Regions from separate parts of the Comamonas humi genome, predicted to be linked through region 4. Evidence: predicted binding sites of a transcription regulator. Region 4 holds the regulator's gene; each other region holds the start of a gene.
What was found. The regulator sigma-54, encoded in region 4, starts transcription at its own class of promoters, with help from an activator protein. The targets are predictions, from matches to a motif close to TGGCANGNAANCTGCTTT.

Region 1 (3,205 bases), on a different contig from region 4:
GGACTGGATGCTGGGCATGGAACAGGTGCGCGAGTCCACCGACTACGGCTACTGGGATGGGCTGATCAATCGCCAGCACACCGGCGCGGCACTGGACGACCGCCGCACGCGGCTCGACAACACGGCGGCCTACGGCCAGGCCGGCTGGCAGGCCAACGATTGGCTGCATGCCACGGCTGCGCTGCGCTGGGACCGCTTCACGGGCCACTGCCGCCCGCTGGGGCCCGAGGCCGGCGACGACCCCTGCGGGCGCATGGCCAGCCGCAGCCATGCCAGCCCCAAGCTGGGCCTGCGGGCGCAGCTCGATGCGCGCACGGCGCTGCGGGCCAGCTGGGCCGAGGGCTTTGCGCTGCCCAGCGACTTTGCCAAGTACGCGCTGGGCGCGCGCGAGCTGGAATCCAACATCTTTCGCCAGGCCGAGCTGGGCCTGCAGTGGCAGCCCTCGGCGCAGTGGCTGGTGGATGCCGCCGTCTACCGCATCACGTCGAGCCAGGAAATCCGCAACACGGCGCCGGGCGAGTACGAGAACTTCGGCGCCACGCTGCGCCAGGGCGCCGAGCTGCAACTGCACTGGCTGCCGCGCAGCGACTGGCACTTTGAATGGGCCTGGGGCCGCGCGCGCTCGCGGGTCACGCAGAACGCCGATGCCACGCTGCTCGGGCGCCAGGTCAGCGGCGTGCCCGGCACCACCAGCACCGTGCATGCGCGCTGGAGCCCGCGTGCCGACCTGAGCGTGCACGCCGTGCTGCGCCATGTGGGCCGCAGCACGCTGAACGCGGCCAACACCGAATGGGCCGGCGCCTACCACTGGGCAGACATCGGCCTGCAATACCGCCTGCCCGCCGGTGTGGCCCGCAACGCCAGCCTCAGCCTGTGGCTGCGCAATGCCGGCAATGCACGCTACGCCAGCACCACGGCCCTGATCGGCGGCGAGCGCCTGGTGGCGCCCGGCGCGCCGCGCACGCTGCAACTGGGTCTGCAGGTCTCGCTATGAATCAGCAACAAAGGACCTCCATGTCGCTTCTCTCTCGTTCTTCGATTCTTCTGCGCGCCACGGCCTTCGGCGCCTTGCTGCTGGCCTGCACCGCGCAGGCGCACAACGTGTGGCTGGAGCCCGATGCGCAGGGCGGCTATGTGATGCAGTTCGGCGGCCACGAGGGCCAGGTCGAGCCCTTCGACCCCGCCAAGCTGCAGCGCGTGCACGCCTACGACCTGCGCGGCCGCGCCGTGGACAGCCAGGTGCAGCGCCTGGCCGATGGCATCCGCATCCAGCCCGATGCGCGGGCCGCGCTGATCGCCGTGGAACTGGACAACGGCTTCTTCAGCACCCCGGGCGGCGATGCGCAGATGCAGCCCCTGCCCATGGACCGCAACCCCGGTGCCGTGCGCGGCGTGCATGCGCGCAAGTTCCACAAGACCGTGGTGCAGTGGGGCGCGGTAATGCAAAAGCCTTTGGGCCAGACGTTCGAACTCGTGCCCCAGCAGGGCCGCCAGCCCCAGGCGGGACAGCCGCTCAAGCTGCTGGTACTGCTGGATGGCCAGCCCCGAGCCGGCGTGCGCCTGAGCTGGGGCGAGCACGGCTCGCCCGTGACCAGCGACGCGCAGGGCCTGGCCACCGTGGTGCCGGCACCGGGCACCAATACCTTGCAGGCGATCCTGCGCGTGCCGGTGCAGGGCGATGCGCGCACCACCGAGAACAGCTACGAGTACCTGCTGCGCTTTGCCGCGCATTGAATGTCCGCTTCTGGTGCACAGGCACCGTGCTGGTGCGGAAAAAGCGCCCAGGCCGCGGATTTGCGCTGGCACGGTAATTGCACTTCAAGGCCTGCGGTCAATGTGACCGGACCAATCCTTCTGGGAGTGCTGAAATGAATCGTCGCGGAACCCTCACTACACTGGCTGCCTCCATGGCCCTGGGCCTGGGCTTGTGCTCGCAGGCGCTGGCTGCGGACACCATCAAGGTCGGGGTGCTGCACAGCCTCTCGGGCACCATGGCGATCTCCGAGACCGTGCTCAAGGACACGGTGCTGATGGCCATCGACGACATCAACGCCAAGGGCGGCGTGCTGGGCAAGAAGCTCGAACCCGTGGTGGTGGACCCGGCCTCGAACTGGCCGCTGTTCGCCGAGAAGGCCAAGCAGCTCATCACGCAGGACAAGGTGGCCGTGGTCTTCGGCTGCTGGACCAGCGTGTCGCGCAAGTCGGTGCTGCCGGTGTTCGAGCAGAACAACGGCCTGCTGTTCTACCCCGTGCAGTACGAGGGCGAGGAGCTGTCCAAGAACGTCTTCTATACCGGCGCCGCGCCCAACCAGCAGGCCATTCCGGCCGTCGAGTACCTGATGAGCAAGGAGGGCGGCGGCGCCAAGCGCTTCGTGCTGCTGGGCACCGACTACGTGTACCCGCGCACCACCAACAAGATCCTGCGCGCCTTCCTCAAGAGCAAGGGTGTGAAGGACGCCGACATCCTGGAGACCTATACGCCCTTCGGCCACAGCGACTACCAGACCATCGTGGCCGATGTGAAGAAGTTCTCCACCGGCGGCAAGACGGCGGTGATCTCCACCATCAACGGCGACTCCAACGTACCCTTCTACAAGGAGCTGGGCAATGCCGGCCTCAAGGCCAAGGACGTGCCGGTGGTGGCCTTCAGCGTGGGTGAGGAGGAACTGCGCGGCGTGGACACCAAGCCCCTGGTCGGGCACCTGGCCGCGTGGAACTACTTCATGAGCGTGAAGAACCCCACCAACACCGCCTTCATCAAGCAGTGGGGCGACTACGCCAAGGCCAAGAACATCGCCGGCCACAAGGACAAGCCGCTGACCAACGACCCGATGGAAGCCACCTGGATCGGCCTCCACATGTGGAAGCAGGCCGTGGAAAAGGCCAAGAGCACCGATACCGACAAGGTCATCGCCGCGATGGCTGGCCAGACCTTCACCGCGCCCGACGGCTTCAGCGTGAAGATGGACGAGAAGAACCACCACCTGCACAAGCCCGTGATGGTGGGCGAGATCAAGGCCGACGGCCAGTTCAGCGTGGTCTGGAAGACCAAGGGCCCGATCAAGGCCCAGCCCTGGAGCCCCTTCATCGAAGGCAATGACAAGAAGAAGGATGAACCCGACGGCAAGAGCAGTTCCTGACCGCATGGCTCCTCTCCCCGTTGGGGAGCGGCTGGGTGAGGGGCGGCCTGTGCCTGGTAGGTGCC
Region 2 (3,205 bases), on a different contig from region 4:
CGCCCTGCCGCTGCACGGCGCGTGCCCGGGCGGCGACCACGCGGGCGCGCACTGCGGCCGAGGGCTCGCCTGCCGGCGCATGCAGCAGCTCGTCGGGCGGCAGCGGCGCGACTTCGAGGTGCAGGTCGATGCGGTCGAGCAGCGGCCCGCTGATGCGCGACTGGTAGCGCGCCACCTGGTCGGGCGTGCAGCGGCAGGCGCGCTGGCGAGAGCCGCGGAAGCCGCAGGGGCAGGGGTTCATCGCCGCGATCAGTTGGAAGCGCGCCGGAAACTGCGCCTGCCGCGCGGCGCGCGCGATGGTGATGTGGCCGGTCTCCAGCGGCTCGCGCAGCGCCTCGAGCGCGGCACGGGGAAACTCCGGCAACTCGTCCAGAAACAGGATGCCCCGGTGGGCCAGCGAGATCGCCCCGGGCTGCGGCGGGCTGCCGCCGCCCACCAGGGCCACGGCGCTGGCGGTGTGGTGCGGCGCCTGGGTGCTGCGCTGGCCCCAGCGCGCGGGATCGAAGCGCCCGGCCAGGCTGTGCAGCGCGGCGTTCTCCAGCGCCTCGGTGACGGTCATCGCCGGCAGGATGCCGGCAAAGCGCTGCGCCAGCATGGACTTGCCCGCGCCCGGGGCGCCCAGCATCAGCAGGTTGTGCCCGCCGGCGGCGGCGATCTCCAGCGCGCGCCGGGCGGCGGTCTGCCCTTTGACGTCGGCCAGGTCGGCATGCTCGCCCGCGGGCAGGTCGGTGGGCGGCGTGAGCCGGCGCCAGCCATCGGCGGCGGGCGCATCGGCCTCAGGCTGTAGCGCAAAGTGGCGCACCACGTCGAGCAGGTGTTCGGCGCGGTAGATTTCGGCGCCGGGCACCAGGGCGGCTTCCTCGGCACTGCCCGGCGGCAGCACCTGGCGCACCGGCAGGCCGCGCTGGTGCAGATCCATGCTGGCGGCGAGCGCGCCGCGCACCGGCCGCAGCGCGCCCGACAGCGACAGCTCGCCGGCGAACTCGTAGTGCGCGAGTTGCGTGCCGTCGATCTGTCCGCTGGCCGCGAGAATGCCGATGGCGATCGCCAGGTCGAAGCGGCCCGAGTCCTTGGGCAGGTCGGCCGGCGCCAGGTTGACGGTGATGCGCTTGTTGTGCGGAAACTCCAGCCCGCTGTTGGACAGCGCTGAGCGCACGCGCTCGCGCGCCTCCTTCACCTCCACATCGGCCAAGCCCACCAGCGTGAAGCTGGGCAGGCCATTGGCCAGATGCACTTCCACCGACACCGCGTGCGCCTGCAGCCCGACCAGCGCCCGGCTTTGCACCATTGCAAGACTCATGGAACCCTCTCTGCGTTTTTTTCTGCCATCGATGCACCATGTTGGTGCATTTGCGCCGGTGCGTGTTGGTGCACCGCTGTGCACAAGCATGGGCAAGAACGCGGGCGATGGCAAGGGTTGGGCTGGCAAAGGCGTTGTCAATTTGCAAATTTGATAGCTGCTTGCGCTTATTGGATGGGGATTGCGGGTTATTTTTACTTCAAATGGCACGCTCCCTGCATTGCCACAGCCATCCAAGCAAGACGATGCAAAGGGGTGAATGATGGCGAAGTTCGACAAACCTACCGGCAAGCACTGGGCCCTGGCCGCCCTGGTGGCACTGGCGCCTATGGCGGCCAGCGCGCAGTGGTCGGCCAACCTGGGGCTGACGACGAACTACAAGTTCCGCGGGCAGGACCAGAACACCGCGCATGCACGGGTCATCAAGCCGGCGCTGCAGGGCGGCGTGGACTACGCCTTCGGCGACTCGGGCTTCTATGTGGGCAACTGGAACTCGATGGTCAACTGGCTCGACAACAACAAGGTCGAGATGGACTTCTACGGCGGCTACAAGTTCAAGGCGGCCGACGTGGACTGGGACGTGGGCGCGCTGACCTATGTGTACCCCGGCAACAGCACGGGCAACACCACCGAGCTGTACGGCGCCGGCACCTACGGTCCGCTGACGGTGAAGTACTCGCACACCGTGTCCAAGGACTATTTCGGCTGGGCCGGCAACAAGATCGATGGATCGATGAAAGGCCGCAACACCGGCTACCTGAACGTGGCCTACGCGCAGGAGATCGCGCCCAAGCTGACGCTGAAGCTGGCGCTGGGCTACACGCGCTTTTCCAGCGACATCAAGGACCTGGGCGTGCCCAACTACGTGGACTACAGCGTGGGCGGCGCCTACGACCTGGGCGACGGCTTCGCGCTCAGTGCCGCCTGGGTGGGGGCCAACAAGCGCAGCTATTTCGGCTGGGTGAACAAGGGGCGCGCCATCGTCGCCCTGAACAAGACTTTCTGATCTTTCGAGGAGCACATCATGACCATGAAAATGGTGACCGCCGTGATCAAACCCTTCAAGCTGGACGAGGTGCGCGAAGCGCTGTCGGACATCGGCGTGAATGGCATCACCGTGAGCGAAGTCAAGGGCTTCGGCCGCCAGAAGGGCCACACCGAGCTGTACCGCGGCGCCGAGTACGTGGTCGATTTCCTGCCCAAGGTGAAGCTGGAAGTCGCGGTGAGCGAAGACCTGGTGGACCGAGTGATCGAGGCCATCGAGGGCGCGGCGCGCACCGGCAAGATCGGCGACGGCAAGATCTTTGTTGCGCAGCTGGAGCAGGTGGTGCGTATCCGCACCGGCGAGACTGGGGTGAATGCTATTTAAATAATAGCTATTGCCGCTTATTTCTATTGCCTTAAAGCCTGATTTGATTCAAAAGGGTGTGAACACCATGCGAAAACTACTCCTCCTCCTTCCCGGGCTGGCGCTGGGCGCCGTGGCCGTGGGTGCCTGGGCCGCCGATCCGGCCGCTGCGGCCGATGCCGCACAGGCCGCCGCCGCACCGGTGGCTGCCGCTGCCGAAGCGGTTGCCGATGCCGCTGCTGCAGCACCGGCTGCCGCGCCCACGCTGAACGCGGGCGACACGGCGTGGATCCTGACCTCGGCCATGCTGGTGACGCTGATGGTCATCCCCGGCCTGGCGCTGTTCTACGGCGGCCTGGTGCGCGCCAAGAACATGCTCTCGGTGCTGGCGCAGGTGTTCACCATCTTCGCGCTCATCACCGTGCTGTGGGCCATCTACGGCTACTCGCTGACCTTCGCGGGCGAGGGCAACTTCTTCGGCGGGCTGGAGAAGGCCTTCCTGATGGGCATCAAGCCCGATACGCTGTCGGGCCCCATGCCCACGGTGCCGGAGTTCG
Region 3 (3,205 bases), on a different contig from region 4:
CCAGGTAGGGGTTCATCAGCGGATCGGGGAAGCGGGCTTCGACGCGGCGGCCCTTGGGGTTGGCCACGTAGGGGATACGGATCGAGGCCGAGCGGTTCTTGGCCGAGTAGGCCAGCTTCACCGGGGCTTCGAAGTGCGGCACCAGGCGCTTGTAGCTGTTGGTGCCGGGGTTGGTGATGGCGTTCAGCGCGCGGGCGTGCTTGATGATGCCGCCGATGTAGTACAGCGCGTAGTCCGACAGGCCGGCGTAGCCGTCACCGGCGAACAGGTTCTTGCCGTCCTTCCACACGGACTGGTGCACGTGCATGCCCGAGCCGTTGTCGCCGTGGTAGGGCTTGGGCATGAAGGTGGCGGTCTTGCCGTAGGCGTTGGCCACGTTGTGGATCACGTACTTCTGCAGCATGGTCCAGTCGGCGCGCTCCACCAGCGTGGAGAAACGCGTGCCGATCTCGTTCTGGCCGGCGCCCGCCACTTCGTGGTGGAACACTTCGACCGGAATGCCCACGGCTTCGAGCACCAGCGACATCTCGGCGCGCATGTCGTGCGTGCTGTCGACCGGGGGCACGGGGAAGTAGCCGCCCTTGACGGTGGGACGGTGGCCACGGTTGCCGCCGTCGAGCTTGGAGCCGGTGTTCCAGGGGGCTTCGTACTCTTCGATCTCGTAGAAGGTGTTGTTCGGCTCGGTGCTCCAGCGCACGCCGTCGAACAGGAAGAACTCGGGCTCGGGGCCGAAGAAGGCGGTGTCGCCCAGGCCGGAGGCCTTCAGGTAGGCTTCGGCGCGCTTGGCGATGGAACGCGGATCGCGGTCGTAGGCCTTGCCGTCGCCCGGCTCGATCACGTCGCAGGTCAGCACCAGGGTCGGCTCTTCGAAGAAGGGGTCGATCACGGCCGTGCTCGGGTCGGGCATCAGCTGCATGTCGGAGGCTTCGATGCCCTTCCAGCCGGCGATGGACGAACCGTCGAATGCGTGGCCCGAGGTGAACTTGTCTTCGTCAAAGTGCGACACGGGCACGGTCACGTGCTGCTGCTTGCCGCGGGTATCGGTGAAGCGGAAGTCCACGAACTTGACTTCGTTCTCTTGCACCATGCTGATCACATCTGCAACGGTCTTGGCCATCGAATTCTCCAAAAGAAATGTGCTCGGTTGAAAATCGTACGCGGTATCTTAAGCAGATTGCGTGCCAGCCTGATGACTGTCTTTGCCGGCACTTGCAGTCTGCATTTGCACCGATATGGTGCAAATTTCGGTAATTTCGGTTTATCGGATTTCACGCACCATTTCGGCGCTCATTCTTGCACCATTTTGATGCAGCCTGCCCTGCAGTACCGGCCAGGCTTGCGCCACGGCCTCGGGCGGGCCCTTCACGCCTAGCTCGATGTGCGCCTCTTCGCCGGCGTGGCCCACCGAGGGCAGGCTGAACACCTTCACGGCCGGAAACTGCGCCTCCAGCTCCACCATCCACGGCGTCAGCGCCGACTCCATCGCGCCATAGACCTTGACGGAGCGCTCGGTCACCGCCTGCAGGTGGAAGGCGTCGCGGTAGCGCGCGTCGAGCACGGCGGCCATCATCGGCCAGGCCATGACCGGAAAGCCGGGCAGGAAGTGGACCCAGCCGCCCACACCGTTCACTGTCGCGCCGGCGCAGCTGAAGCCGGGGATCTTGTTGTACGGGTTCTCGATGATCTGGGCCTGCGCGGGGAACACGCCCATCTGCAGGCGCTGGCGGTTGTCGGCGCGCTCGGGGTCGAAGGCTTCGCCCTTGTCACGCGCCATGTCCTGCATGCGCTCGCGGATGCGCTCGGCCGCCTGTGGGTGCAGGGCCAGCGGCTGGCCCAGCGCCAGGGCCGCGGCCTGGCGGGTGTGGTCGTCGGGCGTGGCGCCGATGCCGCCAAAGCTGAACACCTGGTCGCCGCTGGCGAACAGGCGCTCGAGCCGCGCGGCGATGCCCGGTAGGTCGTCGCCGGCGTACTCGGCGCCGGTGAGCTGCAGGCCGCGTTCGGCCAGGATCTCGATGGCCTTGGCCAGGTGCCCGTCCTGGCGTTTGCCGGACAGGATCTCGTCGCCGATGATGAGGACGGAAAAACGGTAGCTCATGGGGATGGAGGCAGTTGCGGTGCAGGAATCTCGCGCGCCGGCACTTCGATGGCCGGGCTCGCGTCGGCGCGCATCTGCTGCAGCGCCGCCAAGCAGAAATGGATGAACCACAGCGACGAGAACGCGAAGGTCAGCGCGTAGATCCAGATCGCCAGCGGCACCAGCACGACGAAGCCGACGGTGAAGATGATGCCCGAGGCCCAGACGATGCTGGGCGCGATGCCGATGTAGCCGGTGATCACGCCCATCAGCAGCAGTGGCCAGCGGTGACGCTGCAGGATGGCGTCGCGCTCGGCCTTGCTGGCATGCTCGGCCAGCGCGTCCAGGCTCATCACGCGGTAGGTCAGCCAGCCCCAGATGACGGGCGGCACGATCAGCACCAGCGGCGGAATCAGCCACAGCGGAATGGTGACGACGAAGGCGATGCCGGCCAGCAGCGTGGCCGACAGCGCCCACAGCACGCTGGCCACGAGGCCGGTGCCGTGCTTCTTCTCGAGCTGCGCGAAGCGCCGCTCGGTGACCATGCGCACCAGGGCCGGCGACATCAGGAAGGCGATCACCAGTACCGCGAGCACGGCGGCCGCCGGCGTCATCAGCACCAGCACGACGAAGGGCGCCACCGCGGTCGCAAAGCCCGCCGAGCCGCTGTTGCCGAACCAGCCGAACACGGTGCTCAGCCAGCGGCTCCCCTCGATGGACTGCTCCACCGCGGCCACGCTGCCGCCCCAGAAGAAATAGCTCCAGCCGCCCACGGCCACCAGCATCACCAGCAGCGGCACCAGCGACAGCAGGATCACCGGTGGGCGGAAGCAGTAAGCGGCGGCACGCCAGAAGGCGTCCAGCATCAGGTTCGAGCCCTTGGCCATATGGTCCTTTTCCTCAAGCGCGGTTGATCAGGCGCAGCATGCCGCGCCACTGTTGGCTCCAGAAGCCGCTGCCGTAGTCGCGCAGCCGGCCCTGGCGGCCGGGCTGCACCTGGTCGCGCACGCCGGTGGGGTCGTAGCGCAGGTCGAAATTGGCCGTGCCCAGCAGCATGTCCCACCAGGGCAGCAGCACGCCGAAATTGCAGCCGCCGAGCCGGGGCGTGGCCGTTGCCTCGCCCGGTTTCGC
Region 4 (3,205 bases):
TACTGCCACAGCTGGCCGCGGGCATCGTAGAAGTCGCTGGAGACGGCGTGGCCGGTGTCCTCGTCGATGTAGAGCATGCGCTTGGAGTACACGTGGCGGTAGCCGGACTTGAGCTTGCCTTCCAGCACCCAGACGCGGCGCAGCTCGTAGCGGCGGTAGTCGGGGTTCAGGTGGCCGGTCTTGAGCAGGTCGGCGTACTTGATCGGCTGGTGCAGGCGGAAGGTGTTCGCGGGGATGAACATCTCGCGCTTGCCCTGCAGGCTCCATTCGTAGCGCTCGGGCGAGCCATTGAACAGGCGCTCGGCGTCGATCGGCACCTTGCCGCTGGAGCCTGGCAACGGCTGGTCGAAGCCGAACTCGGGCAGCTGGCGCACGCGGCGGGTGCCGGAATCGTAGTTCCAGGCCAGGCGCTTGTGGGAGCCGAAATTCATGGGCTCGATGGACAGCACCACGCTGCCTTTCTCGCGCTCGGGCAGCTGCGTGTAGTTCGTCACCCAGGCGTAGTAGTCGCCGGTGGCGGTGCCGGGCTTGCCCAGGTTGGCGGGGCTGTCGTAGTTGCTCAGCTGCACGTAGTTGGTGCGTCCCCAGGCGGTGCTGCCGTTGGGGCTGACGATGGCCAGATCGCGCAGCACCTCCTCGGTATACGCGCGGCTGGGCATCATGGTGTTCCAGAGCAGTTCAGCCCCGGTCTTGGGGAAGGGAAAGGGCAGCGCGCCCATGAAGCCCTTGACCCCGTAGCCATCGCTGACCACCTCGGCCTCGGTGGCATTGCGCTTGGCGACGGCGCAGACGGCATCGTCGTAGCGGAAATCGCGGTGGCCGGGATAGACCGGCAGGCGCATGCTGGCCGGGAACTTGGCGAGCAGCGCCTTCTGGCCTTCGCTGAGCTTGTCCGCGTACTGGGCCATGTTGGCGGCCGTGATCTCGAACAGCGGCTTTTCGCCGGCATAGATGTCGGGCTGGAACTGGCCGACCGACTTGGTGAACTGCACGCCGGGCGGCACGCCCAGGATCTTGCCGGTGAAGGCAGGGATGCTGCCGTCGGCATTGCCGGCCTTGGTCGCGCCGGTGCAGGTCAGGTCCTTGCCCAGGCGATCCGCCTCGGCGGCCGGCACCTTGGCCATCGCGGCGCCTGCCGCCAGCAGGCCCATGCACAGCGCAGCCGCTGTTCCCTTGTTTCTTGCTTGCATTCCTTCGGATCCCTCTTCCAATGTCGAGAAGCCGCACACGGTGCGGCGAGTGAAACCCATTCTCGAAGCGGGTGGAGAGCCGGGAATCGTCCGATGGGACTAGGGTAAACGCGGAGCTGTCGCGGATGCGCGCTACAGCGCCTTGCGCAGGTTGGCGGGCGGAATCCGCAGCGCCTCGCGGTACTTGGCCACGGTGCGGCGGGCGCATTCGATGCCCTGCTGCTGCAGCAGCTCGGCGATCTTGCTGTCCGACAGCGGCTTGGCCGGGCTCTCGGCGTCGAGCAGCTGCTTGATCAGCGCCTTGACCGCCGTGCTCGACGCGCTGCCGCCGGTCTCGGTGCCCAGGCCCGAGCCGAAGAAGTATTTCAGCTCGAAGGTGCCCTGCGGCGTGGCCATGTACTTGGCGGTGGTCACGCGGCTGATGGTCGATTCGTGCAGGCCCAGCTCGTCGGCGATCTCGCGCAGCACCATGGGCCGCATGGCCAGCTCGCCGTGCACGAAGAAGTTCTTCTGCCGCTCGACGATGGCCTGCGACACGCGCAGGATGGTGTCGAAGCGCTGCTGGATGTTCTTGATGAACCAGCGCGCCTCCTGCAAGCGCTGCTGCATGCCGGCATGGCCGCCCTTGTGGCCGCGCAGCGCGCTGGCGTAGACGTCGTGCACGCGCAGCTTGGGCATCACCTCGGGGTTGAGCTGCACCCGCCACTGCGGCTGGCCGGCGCGCGTGGCCGCGGCCGGGCGCACGATCACGTCGGGCACGATCACGTTGCGCTCCACGTTGGCATAGGGGCGGCCCGGGCGCGGCTCCAGCCCGGCGATCAGCGCCATGGCCTCGCGCACCGCGGCCTCCTTGCAGCCGGTGAGCTGCACCAGCTTGCGCACGTCGCGGCGCGCCAGCAGGTCGAGCGATTCGTGGCAGACCAGCAGGGCCGTCTCCAGCGCCTCGGCGGGCCCGGCCTGCGCGCGCTGCAGCGCCTTGAGCTGCAGCACCAGGCATTCCTGCAGGTTGCGCGCGCCCACGCCCACCGGGTCCAGGCTCTGCAGCAGGCGCAGCGCCACCGTCAGGTGGTGCAGCGCCTCGTCCAGCGCCTCGGCATCGCTGGCGTCGACCAGGCCTTCGGCCAGCTCGGCAAGCGACTCCTCGAGGTAGCCATCGTCGGTGAGCGATTCGATCAAAAAGTACAGCGCCGCCCGATCCTCGGCCGACAGCCGCAGCGCCAGCGCCTGGCGGTGCAGCACGTCCTGCAGCGACTCGTGGGCGTGGGTGTGGTCGAGGGCCGAATAGTCCTCGTCGTCGGTGCCGGCGCCGCGCGCCGGCATGTCGCCGCCCCAGTCCTCGGCGGCGGTATCGCGGCCGTCGTCGCCTTCCCAGGGCAGGGCCTCGGCGCTGACCTCGGCCACGGGTTCTGTATCAAATTCGGCTGTGGCGCTTGATTCATAAGCGCCATCAGCTACAAAATCAGAAGCAGCCTCGTTCGCTGCCGGCTCGCGCTCGGCGGGTGCATCGGCCTCGTCTTCGGCCCGCTCCAGGAACGGGTTTTCGTCGAGCATCTGCTCCACTTCCTGCTGCAGCTCCTGGGTGGACAGCTGCAGCAGCCGAATGGATTGCTGCAATTGGGGGGTCAGCGTCAGGCTCTGCGAAACCTTGAGCGACAGGCCGGGCATCATGGACACGACTCGAAGACCTGTTCGGGAGTCACATGCGGAAGTGTTCGCCCAGGTACACCCGGCGCACGTCGGCGTTCTCGACGATCTCCTGCGGCGTGCCCTGCGCCAGCACCCGGCCGTCGCTGATGATGCAGGCGTGGTCGCAGATGCCCAGGGTCTCGCGCACGTTGTGGTCGGTGATGAGCACGCCGATGCCGCGGTCCTTCAGGAAGCCGACGATGCGCTGGATCTCGATCACCGCGATCGGGTCGATGCCGGCGAAGGGCTCGTCCAGCAGGATGAAGCGCGGCTGCGTGGCCAGCGCCCGGGCGATTTCCACGCGCCGGCGCTCGCCGCCGGACAGCGCC

Region 1: urtA (urea ABC transporter substrate-binding protein) is a predicted target of sigma-54. The motif match lies at 1,801-1,818, and genes of this name have one in related genera.
Region 2: ACYVKR_RS21130 (TorF family putative porin) is a predicted target of sigma-54. The motif match lies at 1,505-1,522, and genes of this name have one in related genera.
Region 3: glnA (glutamine synthetase family protein) is a predicted target of sigma-54. The motif match lies at 1,167-1,184, and genes of this name have one in related genera.

The regions. Positions count from the first base shown of each region.
Region 1 covers NZ_BAAGSH010000010.1:5,569-8,773, reverse strand. Annotated here, with positions in the region: gene ACYVKR_RS12710 (TonB-dependent receptor) at 1-994, shown strand, start outside; gene ACYVKR_RS12705 (DUF4198 domain-containing protein) at 1,015-1,734, shown strand; gene urtA (urea ABC transporter substrate-binding protein) at 1,869-3,140, shown strand.
Region 2 covers NZ_BAAGSH010000019.1:203,779-206,983, forward strand. Annotated here, with positions in the region: gene ACYVKR_RS21120 (YifB family Mg chelatase-like AAA ATPase) at 1-1,300, opposite strand, end outside; gene ACYVKR_RS21125 (hypothetical protein) at 1,299-1,454, shown strand; gene ACYVKR_RS21130 (TorF family putative porin) at 1,563-2,306, shown strand; gene ACYVKR_RS21135 (P-II family nitrogen regulator) at 2,331-2,669, shown strand; gene amt (ammonium transporter) at 2,737-3,205, shown strand, end outside.
Region 3 covers NZ_BAAGSH010000018.1:239,385-242,589, forward strand. Annotated here, with positions in the region: gene glnA (glutamine synthetase family protein) at 1-1,117, opposite strand, end outside; gene ACYVKR_RS19215 (competence/damage-inducible protein A) at 1,259-2,095, opposite strand; gene ACYVKR_RS19220 (EI24 domain-containing protein) at 2,092-2,961, opposite strand; gene ACYVKR_RS19225 (sterol desaturase family protein) at 2,975-3,205, opposite strand, start outside.
Region 4 covers NZ_BAAGSH010000005.1:68,447-71,651, reverse strand. Annotated here, with positions in the region: gene ACYVKR_RS04665 (DUF1329 domain-containing protein) at 1-1,190, opposite strand, end outside; gene ACYVKR_RS04660 (RNA polymerase factor sigma-54) at 1,323-2,858, opposite strand; gene lptB (LPS export ABC transporter ATP-binding protein) at 2,887-3,205, opposite strand, start outside.